Regions from separate parts of the Chryseobacterium sp. 2987 genome, predicted to be linked through region 1. Evidence: riboswitches for the same ligand, from Rfam matches in the RefSeq annotation. Region 1 holds a riboswitch; each other region holds the start of a gene.
The links. Region 1 has a riboswitch for cobalamin ahead of metE (5-methyltetrahydropteroyltriglutamate--homocysteine S-methyltransferase). Riboswitches for the same ligand answer to the same signal wherever they lie in the genome.
Positions count from the first base shown of each region.

Region 2: another riboswitch for cobalamin. It lies ahead of J2Y40_RS07115 (acyl-CoA thioesterase); the one in region 1 lies ahead of metE (5-methyltetrahydropteroyltriglutamate--homocysteine S-methyltransferase).
Region 3: another riboswitch for cobalamin. It lies ahead of J2Y40_RS18300 (TonB-dependent receptor domain-containing protein); the one in region 1 lies ahead of metE (5-methyltetrahydropteroyltriglutamate--homocysteine S-methyltransferase).
Region 4: another riboswitch for cobalamin. It lies ahead of J2Y40_RS00160 (TonB-dependent receptor domain-containing protein); the one in region 1 lies ahead of metE (5-methyltetrahydropteroyltriglutamate--homocysteine S-methyltransferase).

Region 1 covers NZ_JAVDUN010000011.1:39,607-43,967, reverse strand. The annotation lists gene J2Y40_RS21900 (hypothetical protein) at 1-277, shown strand, start outside; gene J2Y40_RS21895 (Lrp/AsnC family transcriptional regulator) at 296-757, opposite strand; cobalamin riboswitch at 913-1,099, shown strand; gene metE (5-methyltetrahydropteroyltriglutamate--homocysteine S-methyltransferase) at 1,278-3,617, shown strand; gene J2Y40_RS21885 (KTSC domain-containing protein) at 3,961-4,361, shown strand, end outside.
Region 2 covers NZ_JAVDUN010000002.1:463,597-467,957, forward strand. The annotation lists gene J2Y40_RS07105 (ATP-binding cassette domain-containing protein) at 92-760, shown strand; gene J2Y40_RS07110 (hypothetical protein) at 793-1,590, shown strand; cobalamin riboswitch at 1,644-1,824, shown strand; gene J2Y40_RS07115 (acyl-CoA thioesterase) at 1,938-2,321, shown strand; gene J2Y40_RS07120 (MutS-related protein) at 2,341-3,822, opposite strand; gene J2Y40_RS07125 (T9SS type A sorting domain-containing protein) at 3,966-4,361, opposite strand, start outside.
Region 3 covers NZ_JAVDUN010000006.1:139,087-143,447, reverse strand. The annotation lists gene J2Y40_RS18315 (MbnP family protein) at 1-172, shown strand, start outside; gene J2Y40_RS18310 (cytochrome-c peroxidase) at 174-1,211, shown strand; gene J2Y40_RS18305 (transporter) at 1,211-2,161, shown strand; cobalamin riboswitch at 2,324-2,509, shown strand; gene J2Y40_RS18300 (TonB-dependent receptor domain-containing protein) at 2,618-4,361, shown strand, end outside.
Region 4 covers NZ_JAVDUN010000001.1:27,730-32,090, reverse strand. The annotation lists gene namA (NADPH dehydrogenase NamA) at 1-632, opposite strand, end outside; gene cdd (cytidine deaminase) at 736-1,218, shown strand; cobalamin riboswitch at 1,887-2,063, shown strand; gene J2Y40_RS00160 (TonB-dependent receptor domain-containing protein) at 2,095-3,936, shown strand; gene J2Y40_RS00155 (YncE family protein) at 3,950-4,361, shown strand, end outside.

The sequences.
Region 1 (4,361 bases):
TGATAAAACCTATACCCGTCCGGAAGTTTATGATACAGAAGGTAAAAATCTGGACAACCGTCTTATCAGCTATGATAAAAACAAGTTCTGGGGACAATCCTTCGGTGGAGGAAATACCATTAAAAGCCTGAGCTTTGAGATCAATAAAGATTCAACAGAATTGCCGCTACGGAGTTTTAAAGTTTCTGATTGGCTGCGAAAAGTCGATATGAATAAAGTTTATCTTGAACATCCGGAGCAACCTGTAGAAAATATTCTGGAAGTCAGGAGCAAATAATATTGTCCTCTATAATATTTATATGGAAACCCCATGGGTATTTTTTACCTCCGCCATTACAAAAGTACTGTGTGTGCTTCCGATAGAATCTACCGATCCCAATGTATTGAAGACAAAATCCTGATAATGTTTCATATCCCTTACCTGAACTTTCAGCAGGAAATCGAAATCGCCGGAGATATTGTAACATTCCGCTACTTCTTCAATATTAAGGATGTCTTTTACAAACTTATTTCCGACAGCTCTGTCATGAATTTTCAGCTTAATCTGGCAGAAAACCGTAAAACCCCTGTTCAGCTTTTCAGCTTCCAGAACAGCTGCATAATGCTTGATATAACCTTCCTGTTCTAATCTTTTGACCCGTTCAAAAACAGGTGACGGAGACAGGTTAATTTCTTTTGCCAGCTCTTTAACGGTCAGTTTTGCATTCTTTTGCAGGATTCTCAGCAACTGAAGATCCTTTTCATCAAGTCTTTCCACAGGATAATATTCTTTTTACGGTCATTTTTTTCAAAAATACAGAATATTCAGCTTTAAAATAAGATCAATTCAAAATATTATTCTAAATTTTCAAAATACAGCCAATCAATTATCTTAATTCTATATCTTTATCCCCTATTTTGTTCTTTATAATACTTCATCAAAACGGAAGAGGTTTTACGTAGCGTAGATTAATAGGGAATCGTGTGAAAATCACGAGCTGTCGCGCAACTGTAAGCAGCATACCAAAGGTTTCTGTCCCAGCATATCCACTGCCAAAAGCGGGAAGGATGACAGATGCCGCTGCAAGCCAGGAGACCTGCCTGTTCCGGATTGACAATGCTTCCGCGGTCTGAAGCTTTGGGTCATACAGATGATACTTTGAACGTATTCTACCGTTAACAGGAAAATTACGTCCTTTTTGTATCTCTGCGTTTCCTTTATTTTCTTTCCGCGGCGGCATAGCGAAGCATTCAAAAGAGCTTTTAAACCATTGTTTAATTTAAAAGTTTGAAAGAAAATGCAAACACACCTACTTGGCTGCCCGCGTATTGGCAGCAACAGAGAACTCAAAAAAGCCTGTGAACAATATTGGGCAGGTAAAACATCATTGCAACAATTGCTGGAAACCGGGGAAACCATCAGCCAAGCCAACTGGACAATCCAGCAGGAAGCAGGCATCGATCTTATTCCGTGTAATGATTTTTCGTATTATGATCAGATATTGGATATGGCGCTTACCGTTGGAGCCATTCCGGAACGTTATCAGGCTATTGCTTCTGAAGAATCTTACTCAGAGCTTGATCTTTACTTTGCTATGGCCAGAGGCTATCAGAAAAACGGTCTGGACATCACCGCCATGGAAATGACCAAATGGTTTGACACCAATTATCATTATATCGTTCCTGAATTCAGGAAAAACCAGAATTTCAGATTATTTTCAGATAAAATCATCAAAGAATTTATCCGTGCCAAACAATCCGGGATTAATGCGAAACCTGTCATTATCGGATTGGTTACTTACCTGCTTTTGGGTAAAGAAAAAGAAGAAGATTTCGACAAATTGGATCTGGCTCAAAATCTTTTGCCTGTTTATATTGAAATTTTAAAAGAGCTAGAACACCACGGTGCAGAATACATTCAGTTTGATGAACCGTTCCTCGGTTTGGATTTAAATGAAAAAGCAAAAGAAACGTATCACTATATTTATGGTGAAATCAGAAAACAGTTTCCGGATCTTAAACTGATCATTGCCACTTATTTTGAAGGATTAAAAGACAATCTTTCTCTGGCTTCTTCCCTTCCGACAGATGTTTTGCATATTGATTTAGTGCGCTGTCCTGAGCAGTTGGATGACGTTTTACAGGCAATTCCTACCACATTAAGCCTTTCTCTTGGAATTGTGGACGGAAGAAATATCTGGAAAAACGATTTTGAAAGATCGCTTCACTGGATTAAAAAAGCGGTCAGTGAAATCGGATCAGAACGGGTCTTTATTGCGCCTTCCTGTTCGCTCCTCCATGTTCCTTTCGATCTTGACTCGGAAACTAATGAAGAAGTTTTGTCTCCTGAAATTAAACAATGGATGGCTTTTGCCAAACAAAAGATTGGAGAAATCGCTGTTTTGAAAAAGCTAGCTTCAGAAAATCCGGATTATCATACTTTGCAGGTATTAGCTGAAAACAGGAAAGCACTGGAAAACCGTAAAGTATCAACGCTTATTCATCATCAGGAAGTTAAAGACCGCATTTCCGTAACCACTGAAGCAGATGCACAGAGAAATAATCCGTTCAACATCAGAAAAGAAGTCCAACAGAAAGTCCTTCAACTTCCATTGTTCCCAACAACAACCATTGGCTCGTTTCCTCAGACCAAAGAAGTAAGAAGCTGGAGAGCGAAATTCAAAAAAGGGGAACTCACTGCCGGACACTACGATGAACTACTGAAAAAAGAAACGGAAAGAACAATCCGCTGGCAGGAAAAGACAGGAATTGATGTACTCGTTCACGGAGAATTTGAGCGGAATGATATGGTGGAATATTTCGGAGAACAGCTTTCCGGATTTGCCTTCACTCAAAATGGCTGGGTACAAAGCTACGGAAGCCGGTGTGTAAAACCGCCTGTTATTTATGGAGATGTCCACCGACTTCATCCTATGACCGTTTATTGGTCACAATATGCCCAATCATTAACTACGAAATGGGTAAAAGGAATGCTGACAGGTCCTGTAACCATCCTTCAATGGTCTTTTGTACGGGATGACCAGCCCCGTTCTCTTACCTGTAAACAAATTGCTCTGGCTATCCGTGATGAGGTAACCGATCTAGAGAAAGCAGGCATCAGGGTTATCCAAATTGATGAACCTGCCATTCGTGAAGGTCTTCCGTTGAGGAAATCCGACTGGCAAAGTTACCTGAAATGGGCAGTAGAAGCCTTTAGAATTTCTGCCAGCGGTGTGGAAGATGCTACTCAGATTCATACGCATATGTGCTATTCTGAATTTAATGACATTATCCAGAATATTGCGGATATGGATGCCGATGTAATCACCATAGAATGTTCCAGAAGCCAGATGGAACTGCTGCATGCCTTTGCTGATTTCAAATATCCGAATGAGATCGGTCCGGGAGTTTATGATATTCATTCTCCAAGAGTTCCGTCCAAAGAAGAAATGGTAGAATTGTTGAATAAGGCACAAGCCGTAATTCCGGCACAGCAGCTTTGGGTAAATCCCGACTGTGGTCTGAAAACAAGGCATTGGGATGAAACGGAAAAGGCTCTGATTGCCATGGTGGAGGCTGCAAGAGAAGCAAGTGCGGAGTATGTGACAAGGGAGAAACTGGGAAATCATTGGTTATAATTCCAAATTCTTGGTTTAGTTTTGGTTAAAGCCAGAGGGGTTTTTGTTTTTTTGGAGCGGGCTTTAGCCCGCTCCTATTGAATAAAGTGGGCTTTTATATGGGTTTATCTTGGAATATAATTAATGGTTAGGATTATTATAGAATGGTACTATAAAAGACGCATTATGATTCTATAGAAATAGGCTATAATCTATCTCCACACATATTAAAATAGTCTTATCCGCTCATATTGTCTGTATATAAATTTCAGTTTCTGATTATTAAATAAATTAATACTGAATAAGTTATGATTTTTACAATTTAAAAGCTTAATTTTGCACCCCGAAATAAGGACCATACATTATGAAAAAACTGGGCGAGCACAGAAAGCTTTTAGGAGTTGATAAAACCGTTACGTTAAAGGAGTTAAAAACTATTTACAGAAATACGATGAAGGATACTCATCCTGATAAATTTATCAATGATGAAGCCGGAAAATTAGAAGCAGAGGAAAAAAGCAAATCAGTGATTGAAGCCTATCATTTTCTGGTGAGCATCAATCCTGAAACGCAGGAAAAATACAAAGAAGAATATACGGAGACCATCACAAAGTCCAATATTCAGGATTTCTTTCTTGAAAAATCGGTTCTGACAGTACAGCATTTGAACGGAAATATGTATGAATACATTGGTGTTCCGAGAAATACCTACATTAAAATGGTTAATTCTGATTCTCCAAGCCGTTTTGCAAGAAGACATATCTA
Region 2 (4,361 bases), on a different contig from region 1:
ATTTCTTTTATGCGAACTTTGGATTTTCAAGAATATTCCTCTGGGTCTTCACTTTATCATTAAGTTTAATTGTAAAAATGCTCTCAGGATTATGGTAAACAGGCTTCATGCAGACAGTATAACCCAATCTTTCGGCACCAAAAAAATTCTTCAGGATGTTTTTCTAAGCTGTGAAACCGGGAAAATCTCAGGAATTATCGGCCCGGCGGGCGGAGGAAAGTCTACGCTGCTCCAGATCATGTTCGGAACAATAAAAGGTGATACCCAGTTTATTAAATATAATGACACCATTCTCAAAACCCTGTCTGACCGGAAAAGCAGAATTGCTTACCTGCCTCAGCGTACTTTTTTCCTTCCGAAAAATATCAGGATAAAAAACTTAATTTCACTGTTCTGTAATGAAGAAAATAGGGAAAAACTTTATCATCTTAATATGATGAAACCCTTTTTAGAGGAGACAACCAGGGATCTTTCCGGGGGAGAAAAAAGAATCGTAGAAACACTACTTATCCTCTATTCTGAAGCTGATTTTATTTTGCTGGATGAACCTTTCAGCGGGATTTCTCCTAAATTCTGTGATGAAATGGAAAGAATCATCAAAAGGCAGTCAGCCTATAAAGGCATTATTATTTCTGATCACAATTATGAACCTCTATTCAGGATGGCTGATGATATTTACTTTCTCGCCCAAACCTATTTGAGAAAAATCAAAGATTTTGAAGAACTGAAACAATTTAATTATCTTCCGAAAAGTTTTTAATTTATATATTTGAGGGTCAAAAAAATTTCATCATGATTTCTGTAAACAAGGCATTGTATCTCTCCGCTTTCAGTATTTTTTCTTTAGCATTTGTTAAAGGGCAGAATAAAGTTCCTTTCGGTGTTGTAAAAGCTGAGGAAGGTTATGCCAATGTACGTGTACACAAAGAGGATTACAGAAAGATTGTAGATAAGATCCGTATGCGTAAAGGGGACGTGTTTGTTTATGTAAAACCGGCTCCGGGAGAAACGGAATGGATCTGGATTAAATATCCTGAAAAACAAGATGATGATAAACCTTTTGTAAGGTATGAAACCCTTGACAAAGAAGGAATGGTAAACAAAGGACGTATTTCTTTTGTTGATCAGCTTCCTGCTTTTACCCCTACCAAATCTAAAAACGGGAAATCTTTAATTTTCACAGACAACAGCAATCCTAAGATCCCTACCTCTCAAAGAACCAAAGTGGTGATTGATGTATATCCTTCCAACGCAAGCTATCGTAAGCAGGAAAAAGATGCTGACGGAAAAATTCTTACCATTGATAAAGTAAAGCCGTGGGGTATCAAAAATGAAATTCCAGAAGGAATGACTGAAATCAAATCAATCAGAGTACAGCAGCCGGGAAGAGGTTCTGTTTTTGTTCGTGAAGCGATTAAAAATATGTTCCAACCTACCATGGATTTCAACAATATTGGTGTAACCGCTCTTGATAACGACCATATCTATCTCTACATGATTAACGGATCCGGTGAAAACAGGTATACTACCCTCTGGACGATCAAGGAAGGAAGGGTAATGAGCCAGATCATTTATAATAATCCGGAATAATTGCTGTTTTTCTCTGTATTATCCTTATTTTTGCAACTGAAAAAGTTTTGTACTTATTCATCATAGAAACTGGTTCTGCTTTACGCAGATTAAAAGGGAACCGTGTGGAAATCACGGACTGTCGCGCAACTGTAAGTAACTGAATTTTTTATCAAAAGATCCACTGTGCAGGGCACGGGAAGGAGATAAAAGATGTTACAAGTCAGGAGACCTGCCTTTTCTTTAAACAAAAAACTTTCGCGATTTGAAGTTTATTGATCCGATGAATTGTTTCAGGAATTCCTATGATTCCTGTTATTGTTCTGTTGTTTTAATTTATTTCATCTCGCTTTAATTAATAATGAAATATGACTACAGAAGAAAGAATTGAAGCATCCGAAACCAGGATTTTTAAAGCGGTTTTCCCCAACACTACGAATCATTATGATACTCTTTTCGGAGGTACGGCCATGCAGCTGATGGATGAGGTAGCTTTTATTACGGCAACCCGTTTTGCCCGTAAAAGAGTGGTCACGGTAAGCAGCGACAAAATTGATTTTAAAAAGCCTATTCCTGCCGGTACGATTGTAGAACTGATCGGAAAAGTATCTTACGTCGGAAAGACCAGTATGAAGGTGAATGTAGAAATCTACACGGAACAGATGTATTCTTACGAAAGAGAAAGAGCAATTGTTGGTGATTTCACTTTTGTAGCGATCGATGAATTCAAGAAACCGATCCGTATTCTATAAAAGCATTCCATTGCCATAATTATTCAAGATAGGTATAGGACTCTTTGATGAGTTCTTCGGGGTACCCGTACATTTTCAAAATTCTTATGGCATTTGGTTTTTGATTGACTCCCTGGTTCAGCTGATAAGTAAACCTCAGTTTATCTTCCTGTATTTCTTCCGAAAAATAGTACAAGGCATAATTATTTTTTTCCAGGAAATGGGCTATTTCCAGATCATGGGTGGTAATGCAGATTAAGTTTCGCTCAGAGTTCATGGCTTTTAAAACAGCTTTACTTATGGCTATTCTTTCTTTGGTTCCCGTACCTTTAAAAATTTCATCAATCAGGATCAGATTAAAACCTTCTTTTTCATTAAAGAAATCTTTGATTCTTAATACTTCTTCCAGATAATAACTTTTGTTTTCATTAATGTCGTCTTTAATTGAAATTGAGGTTAAGATCTTCATGAAAGGAGCTTCATAAGCATCTGCAAAGCAAAATCCGAATAGCTGAGCCATCAGTGCATTAACAGCCAGGCTTCTCATAAAGGTTGTTTTACCGGACATATTTGATCCCGTAAGAACAATACCGGAATCTGAAATATGCAGATCATTTTTCACACAGTCATCAATCAGAGGATGATAAATTTTCTCTGCCTTTATTTCTTTCTTTTCACTGAAAACCGGTCTGCAAACCGTATATTGATGCTTAATTTCAGAGAGGGTTACAGCAGTATCGATTTTACCGATATATTCATAAATTTTCAGCAGATTGTCTTTGGAAGCATTCAGAATATTTACGTTCCTGCTGAATCCGAAAATCTCCAGATTGCAGGTGATCCTGGCAATTTCCAGTAATAACCAGAAAACGATCAGAAACTCATTTTTCGCCAATTGTTGTGCTGCATTTGCCGACCATATGACCCGCACTAATCTTTTGAGATCAATGGTCTTATATTCTTCCGCCAGAGCCTTTGTTTTGCTTATATTTTTCGCTACTATAATGGCAGTATATAATCTGGAAATAATCGCATTGTAATATTCCACATAGCTTTTATTGGCATAATGAAAATAAGCATTGACTAAAAACAAGGGAACAATAAATCCGAGAACAGGCTTCACAAAAATACCGCAGACCAGGATAATACAGAGTAAGGTGAGTGAAAGTTTTGCGTAATTAAGGTATTTCTGATTAATAAAAATTCTGTTTTCAATCAGATCAATGATTTCATAATCATGAAATTTATTCAGTTTTTCGAGTTCTTTCTCAATAATATCCGTTTTATTTTCACTGCAGTAGTCCATGTAATGGTCAAAGAAAGGATCTTTATTTTGAGGGATGATCCTCAGTTTGGAGTAAAAATACTGCCTCCCTATTTTGGATTTTGTCTGATCCAGTTTAAAAAAGAGGAAATCAAGATTTAAATCTTCAGCCGTTTCATCCGGAATATTCTGAAATACTCTATTATCATGGCTTTTAAACAGATAATATTTCCTTATAGAACTTAAATCAAAATCCATTTTTATTTTAATTAGACTTTAAAATAGTTGAATCGTTACAAGGGATTTCTTAAGTAGAAGAGATTATAAATTTTGAGGAAAAAGTTTCGGGCGGCCTCCGGCCGCCCGAAACTCTCTATTAAAATACAAAAAAACAACTGTCGTTATTTTTTGACTATTTTTTTAGTTGTGCTCAATCCGTCTTTAAAATTGATTCTCAGAAAGTAAATTCCGGAAGACAGGTTACTCACATCTATTTTATTGTCCATTAATCCTGAGTTGTTCATTCTTCTTCCGTTTAGATCTAATATATCCACAGAATTCACAGAACGTTTGCTTGTGATTGTAACAAAATCAGAAGCAGGATTAGGAGAAACTTCTGCATCTCCGATTGTTTTTACTTCTGCTACTCCTAAATTCTGACCAATCAGCGTAAGAATAGGCTTGTACTTTTTAGACTGTGCCTGGGTTGTGGAGGTAGAAGACGGTCCTGTATAGTTCATCGGAGGGTTGGCAGGATCAGGATTGTCATCATCATTCCTGTTGATGAGTGTCATATC
Region 3 (4,361 bases), on a different contig from region 1:
GATCAAGCCATCTATCCACGTTCTGGCTGATCTTAACCAGTTTCTGAGCGGAACCAAAAACCTGACATTGACTACAGACAATGATATGGCGATGGGTTCAAACCAACATTTGGTAGACGTAACGGATAATCTCACGAAAATATTTAAAGTAGACCATGTTCACAATGATTAATATGCTACCAAGAATAGTGTTGCTCCTAGCTGCTCTGATGAGTTTTACAGCCTGTTCAGAGGAGGTGATACAGCCATTGGACAAAGACGAAGTTTATCCGTTGCAGTTTCCTTCTTATTTTCCTGATATGACTTTTGATAAGACTTCCAATCCGGTTACTAAAAATGGTGTTGAGCTAGGCCGGAAATTATTTTATGAAGGCAAACTTTCCCGGAATAATACCATTTCATGTGGGTTCTGCCATATTCAGGAAAATGCTTTTACCCACCACGGACATAATGTAAGCCATGGCGTAGACGACAGAATAGGAATCCGGAATGCACCACCCATCCAGAATATGATATTCCTGAAAAGGTATATGTGGGATGGAGTGATCCATAATCTGAATGAACAGCCCATTATTCCGATTACAGATGTGAATGAAATGGACAGCTCGATGCCGGAAGCCATTACAAAACTGAAAGAAGATCCGAAATATAAAAAACTTTTTGCTGCTGCCTACGGAGATGAAAATATTACAGGAGAACGGGTACTGAAAGCATTATCTCAGTTTATGGCAAGCCTGATCTCAGCAGAATCAAAATATGACAGTTTCAGACAGGGAAAAGTAAAGTTGACTACAGAAGAATCCCAGGGAATGACTCTCTTCCAGCAGAAATGTGCTTCCTGCCACAGCGGAGAACTATTTACAGATGAAAGTTTCAGAAATACGGGTATGTATTATAATTCGCAGTTTAAAGATCCTGGGCGTTACCGGGTAACCCTCGACCAGAACGACTGGATGAAATTCCGAGTGCCAAGTCTTAGAAATGTAGAATATACAGCACCTTATATGCATGACGGAAGGTTCTATACACTGGAAGCCGTTCTTAATTTTTATTCGGACGGAGTAGAAGACAATCCTAATCTGGATCCGGAGCTAAAACAGAACGGTCATATTGGAATAGCTATGAATAGTCAGGAAAAGCAGTTTATTGTTGCTTTTCTGAAAACGCTTTCCGATAAAAACTTTATTTCTAACCCCAAATTTTCTGAATAATGAACACGAAAACAATAATGGTAATGACAGGAATGGTTGTATCTGTTGGATTTCAGGCTAAAACTGTTAACGATAGCATGGAGGTTTCCAATAATGCTAATAGAATAATACTGCTTGATGACTGCGATGCCTGCGGTTGTGCGGCCGGAAATGGCTCTTCAGGTTTTGAATCGTTGCTGAATCCTCAGTTTATCGGGATTAAATATTTTGCCCAGCATTATAAGGCAAAAGAAAATTTGTTTGTGAAAGATCTTACACAGGATCAGTATTTCAATACGCTTCAGCTTTGGGGAAAAATTCCTCTGACAAAAAAACTGAGTGTTTATGCCAGTCTGCCATTCCATTTTCACGGAAAGAAAACAATGCAGGGAGACATCCGTATCAATGGAATAGGAGATCTGAACCTGATGGGAATTTATCAGATCGTTAATTCAAAGGAGAATGTCCATCAGCTTAATGGAGGTCTGGGAATAAAAGTTCCTTTAGGTAAATTTGACGAAAAAGGGATGTCCGGAGTTAATCCGAGTTTTCAGCTGGGAACAGGGAGCTGGGATTATCAGGCTGCATTGAATTATAAATTCCAGAGAAATAAGCTGGCAGTTCTGATTAATACGGATTATACCATCAAAACGGAAAATAAAAAGCATTATCAGTTCGGAAACCAATGGAATTATGCCGCAACAGGATTTTATCAGGTTGCAGGGAACGAGAAAACCATCTTATCTGCCAAGGCTGGATTTCAGGGTGAAGTATATGATACCAACCGACAGTACGGAGAAGCATTACCCCGCACGTCAGGAAGCGCTTTGTATGGGAAGCTGGGCTTTGAAGCATCCTATAAAAAGTTTAGTCTCGGGAGCGAGATTATGCTGCCTGCTTACACCAACCTGGCAGGAGGAGATATTGAGGCAAAATCCCGTTTCAGTATTTTTCTGAATATCGGGATTTGATGAACAGTTGATCGCTTGGGAAGAGGTGTTTTTAAGTGAAACCCTACAGATATTTTTTTATCTGTAGGGTTTATCTTTTGCTGGCAACAGGTTATTGTTAAATGTTTTTATCCCATTGAAAATCATTTTGTTATTTCATGTTTTGAATGTGTTAATAATTGTTTATCTTTGCCGGAATCTGGTGAGCCGTAAAAAGCGCTTAAAAGGGAATCCGGTGAAAATCCGGGACAGACCCGCTGCTGTAAGCTCCACACTAAAGTTTTTGAATAATATATCCACTGTTTTTTAATGGGAAGGATTTCAGAAACGGAGTAAGTCAGAAGACCTGCCAGATGATGAACGTTTGACGCTTTCGTGGAATAAAGCTTAGGACTACAATGATTCTGTGCAGTGAATGCTGTGCTTTGTCGTTGCTTTCTTATATCCATTAGCGTCATCATTATTCTAAATGAGCTAATGGTGACAAAACTTATTGCTTCTCTGATTCAAAAGGGAGCTATCACAATTTTTGTGGCAGCCTCTCATCTTGTATTCTCACAGTCTAAGGACAGCATCCGGGAGAAAACGATTCTTCCTATTCAGATTTATAAAAAAGATTTTAAAGAAATTCTTCCGGCACAGATTCTTTCGGGGGAACAACTGGAAAGACTTAACAGTCAGTCGGTGGCAGATGCCCTTCGGTATTTTTCCGGTGTTCAGATCAAAGATTACGGTGGAATGGGAGGTCTGAAAACGGTGAATATCCGGAGTATGGGAAGCCAGCATGTCGGCGTTTTTTATGATGGAATTCAACTCGGAAACGCACAGAACGGAGTGGTGGACCTCGGAAAATTTTCCCTTGATGATATAGAGTCAATTTCTTTATATAACGGCCAGAAAAGTGAAATTTTTCAGCCGGCAAAGGATTTCGGATCTTCGGGATCTATTTATCTACAACCTAAAACACCTGTATTTAAAGGAAATCAAAAAACGAACGTAACGGTTAGATTGAAATTAGGGTCTATCAGTCTCTTTAATCCTTCATTCCGTTTAGAACAGAAGATTTCAGATCGGGTTTCCGCAAGTTTCAGTTCAGAATTTGTTCAGAGCAAAGGATTGTACAAGTATAAATACGAAAAGAAAAATGCTGATGGTTCTGTTGCCAATGATACCATTGCCAGAAGATATGATTCTTACATCCGGGCCAAACGTTTTGAAACCGGTTTTAACGGAACCCTTAATGACGGAAGCTGGAGTGTACGGGGTTACGGATATATTTCAGACCGTGGAATTCCTACAGCTATTGTGAATAATGATTTCGGTCCCAAAGGGCAGCAGATGCTGGATGAAAACTATTTTATTCAGGCCAATTTCAGAAAAAAACTGTTCCCAAAATTTGAGACTCAGGTGAAAGCCAAATTTGCTTACGATTATTCCAGATTTCTGGATACAGTTAATGTATCAACAACAGCACTTCGTATCGATAATACCTATACTCAGAGGGAATTCTATCTTTCTTCATCTAATATCTATTCCATTACTAAAGACTGGGATGTAAGCGCAGGTTTTGATTTTCAGTACAATAATCTGGATGCCAGTCTCAGGGATTTTTCATTTCCTACCCGATATACTTCATTACTGGCCTTTGCTACAACCTATCAGTGGAGAAGGTTTAAATTTCTGGGAAGTGTACTCGGAACCTTTGTACATGAAAATGTAGAAAAAAATGCAAAATCTCCCGATAAAACGGAATGGACCCCTTCTGCATTTCTGAGCTATCAGCCCTTTGATTCAAAAGACTTTACCGTAAGGGCATTTTATAAAAGGATTTTCAGGATGCCTACTTTCAATGATCTGTATTACACCATGATCGGAAATGTCATGCTTAAACCTGAATTTACCAGACAGTATGATGTTGGTTTTACTTATCAGAAACTGTATGACCATGAGTTTTTTAAAGGAATTTATGTGAAGGCAGACGGATATTATAATGAAGTGGAAAATAAGATCATCGCAGTTCCTACTACCAATCTGTTCAGGTGGATGATGACGAATCTCGGAGAAGTAAGAATCCTGGGGGCGGATGTCAATGTTCAGGCTGAATTCGATATCAATAAAGTGAAACTGAAACCTCTGCTAAGCTATACTTATCAAAGAGCCGGGGATTATACCGATAAAAAAGAAGACTATTACGGAGATCAGATTTCTTACGTACCATGGC
Region 4 (4,361 bases), on a different contig from region 1:
TTCACAGCGTCTACGATGTCTACTAAAAACCGGATTCTGTTTTCAAAACTTCCGCCATATTCATCTGTTCTTATATTGGAAAGCGGTGACAGAAACTGATGGATCAGATATCCATGCGCTCCATGGATTTCTATGATATCAAAACCTGCTTTTACCGCTCTTTTGGTAGCCTCTTTAAAATTCTGTACCTGCTGTTTAACCTCATCAGTAGTCAGAACATGAGGAATTCTTTCTGAAGGATGATAAGGAATCGGGCTCGGAGCCAGCGTTTCCCAACCTTCTTCAAGAGAAATCTGCTGATTATTCCATGTTGAACCTTTTCTTCCTGCATGGGCCAGCTGGATTCCTATTTTACTTTCTGAATGGGTATGAACAAAATCAACGATCTTTTTAAGCTGGTCTGCCTGTTCATCATTCCATATTCCCATACATTTATTGGTGATCCTTCCCTGTGGCTCTACTCCGGTAGCTTCTACCATGAGCAGTCCTGTTCCGCCCTGCGCCCTGCTTCCGTAATGTACAAAATGAAAGTCATTGGCCAGTCCGTTTTCACAGGAATACATGCACATTGGTGACATCACCCAACGGTTTTTTACTTCAACGTTTCTGAATTTTATTGGTGTATAAAGCATTTTAATCTTTTGAATTTCAGGTTAATGATCTAATGAGCAAAAAATATTGCCCACCTGATTAAAAAGAACTAATTTTAGCCCCCCTTTTTTAGTCGTACAATATATGAAAAAAGACCTACAGATCAGTTACGAGTATTTTAAAAACAGCAGCGAACTGAGCGATATTGAAAAAAAATTATTCGAAAGAGCCAAGCAGGCCCGCGAAAATGCCTACGCACCTTACTCCCAGTTTCTGGTAGGCTGTTCCGTACTTCTTGAAAACGGAGAAATCTATTCGGGTAACAACCAGGAAAATGCAGCCTTCCCATCAGGATTGTGTGCAGAAAGAACAGCACTTTTCTGGGTAGCCGCCAATTTTCCGGATGTTAAAATAGAAAAGATTTTTGTAGTGGGCGGACCTAAGGAATTTCATGAGAAAAATCCTCCGATCCCACCATGTGGAGCCTGCCGTCAGAGTTTAATAGAATTTGAAACCAAACAGAACGAAAATATAGAACTTTATTTTTCAAGTATGAACGAGGAAGTTTTTAAAGTACATGCGATTAAAGATTTGCTTCCGTTTTATTTTGATTCATCGTTTTTGTAAAAGCTGATAAGAATTTCAAAATCTGGATGGAAGATCTGTTGTTTTTTGCCACGAATTCACTAATAAAATATCTGTGTCTGTGGTAATAAAACTTTTTTAACCACAAAAGATTTTACCGCTTTCATATGAAAGTTTAAAGCTTTACCTATAGAAATTCATTTAAATTCTTGGTGAAAAACCTGATCAATCCGAGAAAATTTCACGCTCGTAGATCATCTGGTTTTGCAGATTTTTAAAGTATCGCTTTTCAAAACCTTCATACATATTGTTCCCACAAATCTCACAGATGACGCAGATCTTTTTCTAGAAAATCTGTGCAATCTGTGGAAAATCTAATTTGTATTACTTCTTTTGATATTTTTTTGTCACGCAAAGCCTTATTCTGGATCTTTTTGATTTTAGGGAGCTAAGGATGGAATCAACTCCGTTGATTCGATGAAGTGGTGGATTAGCCTTCGGCTGTGTTAGCTCTTAAAATATTTGATTGTAAAACGGATGAAAATATTTGATTTTCTTACACCTTAAAACATGATAATAATTAAATTTATTACTATATTATATCAAACCAACAAAAAATTTACGTAATCTATGGGATCTGATAGAATTCTGCCTGTTTTCCCATTTATCGTTTCATCTTTCTGTCCTGTTGTCCAATACATTTAAAAACTTATCTTTGCAAAAATTTTGGTTTCCAGCATATTGGAAATAATAGGGAATTGGGTGAAAACCCCAAACTGTCCCCGCAACTGTAAATCGCAATGAGAGTTTCTGCAACAAACCACTGTTTATACGGGAAGGTGCAGAACGCGAAAGTCAGGAGACCTGCCAGAATACTAACTAAAAACAGATTACTTTCGGAGGAAAAGTGAAATTAGTATGGATATAAAAAGATCTTTATTACTGCTTTGTTCGTCATATGGCAGCTTTCTTTTAGGACAGGAGAAGGCCATTGATACCATTTATGTATTTGACAACCAGATGAGCAAAGTTAAACTGTTTCATCACGTCAATACGATTACTCCAAAAGATATTGAGAAGAATTCCACTAGTCTTTCTGAGCTTTTACGGTTCCAGTCACAGATTTATATGAAGGAGAATGGCCGTGGTGCTGTTTCTTCACCGTCTTTTCGGGGAACGAGTGCCGGCCACACAGCTTTTGTATGGAACGGAATCAACATCAACTCTGTTTTTTTAGGACAAGGGGATGTGAATAATATTCCGCTTTATGGCTATGACCAGCTTGAAGTGAAAGCAGGAGGAGGAAGTGTACAGTATGGAAGTTCTGCCATTGGCGGCAGTATCCATCTTAATAATAATCTGGAATTCAACAGAGGATTTGGGGCTTCCTTATATTCGGAGGCTGCTTCTTTCGGGACTTATAATAATTTTGTCAAAGCTTCTTACAGCAATGAAAAATTCAGTTTCAAAGCATCGGGCAGCTATGTGATCAGTGAAAATGATTATAAGGTTCCAGAATTTGTAACAGGAAGTTCTCCCTATAATAATCTCAACGGAAAATATTACAATACGGCCTTTAATATTGGGGCTTCCTATAAGATTGCGGACCATCAGACCATTTCATGGCAGAACCAGATCTTCGATGCGTCCCAGCACTACCCTATTTTTGAACCTAACGGAAATAAGACCAAATACAACGCTCAGACTTTAAGAAGTCTTATCTCCTGGGATATTAATACAACGAATCTTTCCAATAGTTTAAAGGCTGCTTATACGGAGGATAATTTCCAGTATTTCGGGGATATTACCCGTCCGAAAACGAGCGGAGCCGAAGGAAAAAATTATATATTCAAGAACGATTTCAATTATTTTATCACTCCAAAGATCAATATCAATGCGATTGGGGAATTCCAGATCAATAAAGGGGAAGGTTATGAATCGGGATTGGATAAGGTCAGTCGAAATGTGGGATCTATAGCAGGTATTATCAGGTATTTTACAACAAAGGATCTCCGTTTTGAAGCCGGTGTAAAGCAGAATTTCATTGAGGATATTTCTTCTCCGCTTCTGTATTCCTTTTCAGGAAAATGGAATGCTTTGAAATGGTATCATGCCGGGATAAGTGTTTCCAAAAACTTCAGATTCCCATCATTTAATGATCTTTACTGGCAGCCCGGCGGAAACCGTGATTTAAAACCGGAAACTTCCATCAACCTCGATATGAACCATGAGTTCCTCTTTGGTAATTTTAAAGTTACTTTAAGTCCTTATTACATGGATATTAAGGATTATATCAACTGGCTTCCGACTCCTTACGGATACTGGGGAGCTTTCAATACCTACAAAGTTGAATCTTATGGTCTGGAAACACAGGCTTCATTTCATAAAAACTGGGGCAAGCACGGGCTAAGACTGAATGCAGGATATACCTATTCTAAATCGGTGAATAAAGAAACCCAGAAACAGATGATGTATGTTCCTTTACACAAAGCTAACGGAACAGCGGAATATCAATATGATTTCTTTAAAGTGTATGTTCAGGGGCTTTTCAACGGCCTTACCTACACGAGTACGGATGAAAGCAAAGCAACGTCGCTTGATCCTTATTTTATCATAAATACAGGAGTTTCTGCAACCTTCCTGAAAAAATATACTCTAGGGGTTAAAGTTAATAATCTTACCGATACTGTGTACCAGACGGTATACTATTATCCTATGCCTAAGAGAAACTACAGTATTTACGCAACCATTAATTTTTAAAACTGAAAATATTATGAAACTACACAAACTTTTATCCCTCTTTTTTGCTTTTACCCTGCTTTTGGGTATCTCTTCCTGTAGCAGTGACAATGATGAGCCTGAAGCATTCTACGGAAACGGCTTTCTGATTGCTAATGAAGGTAAATTTCAGTCTCCTACAGCAGAAGTAACGTTTTTAAGTGCAGACCTTAGTACTCAAAAGGACAATATTTTCTCTTCCAGTAATGGAGTAAAGCTTGGTGATGTTCTTCAGAGCATTACTTTCAATGGTGACAACGCTTATCTTTTGTTAAATAACTCCAACAGAATACAAATAGTTAACCGGGGGAGTTTTAAAGCAAAAGGTGAAATTACCACAGAACTTGTTGCCCCTCGTTATATGGCTTTTGCCAATAACAGTATTTATGTAACCAATGATAAGTTCG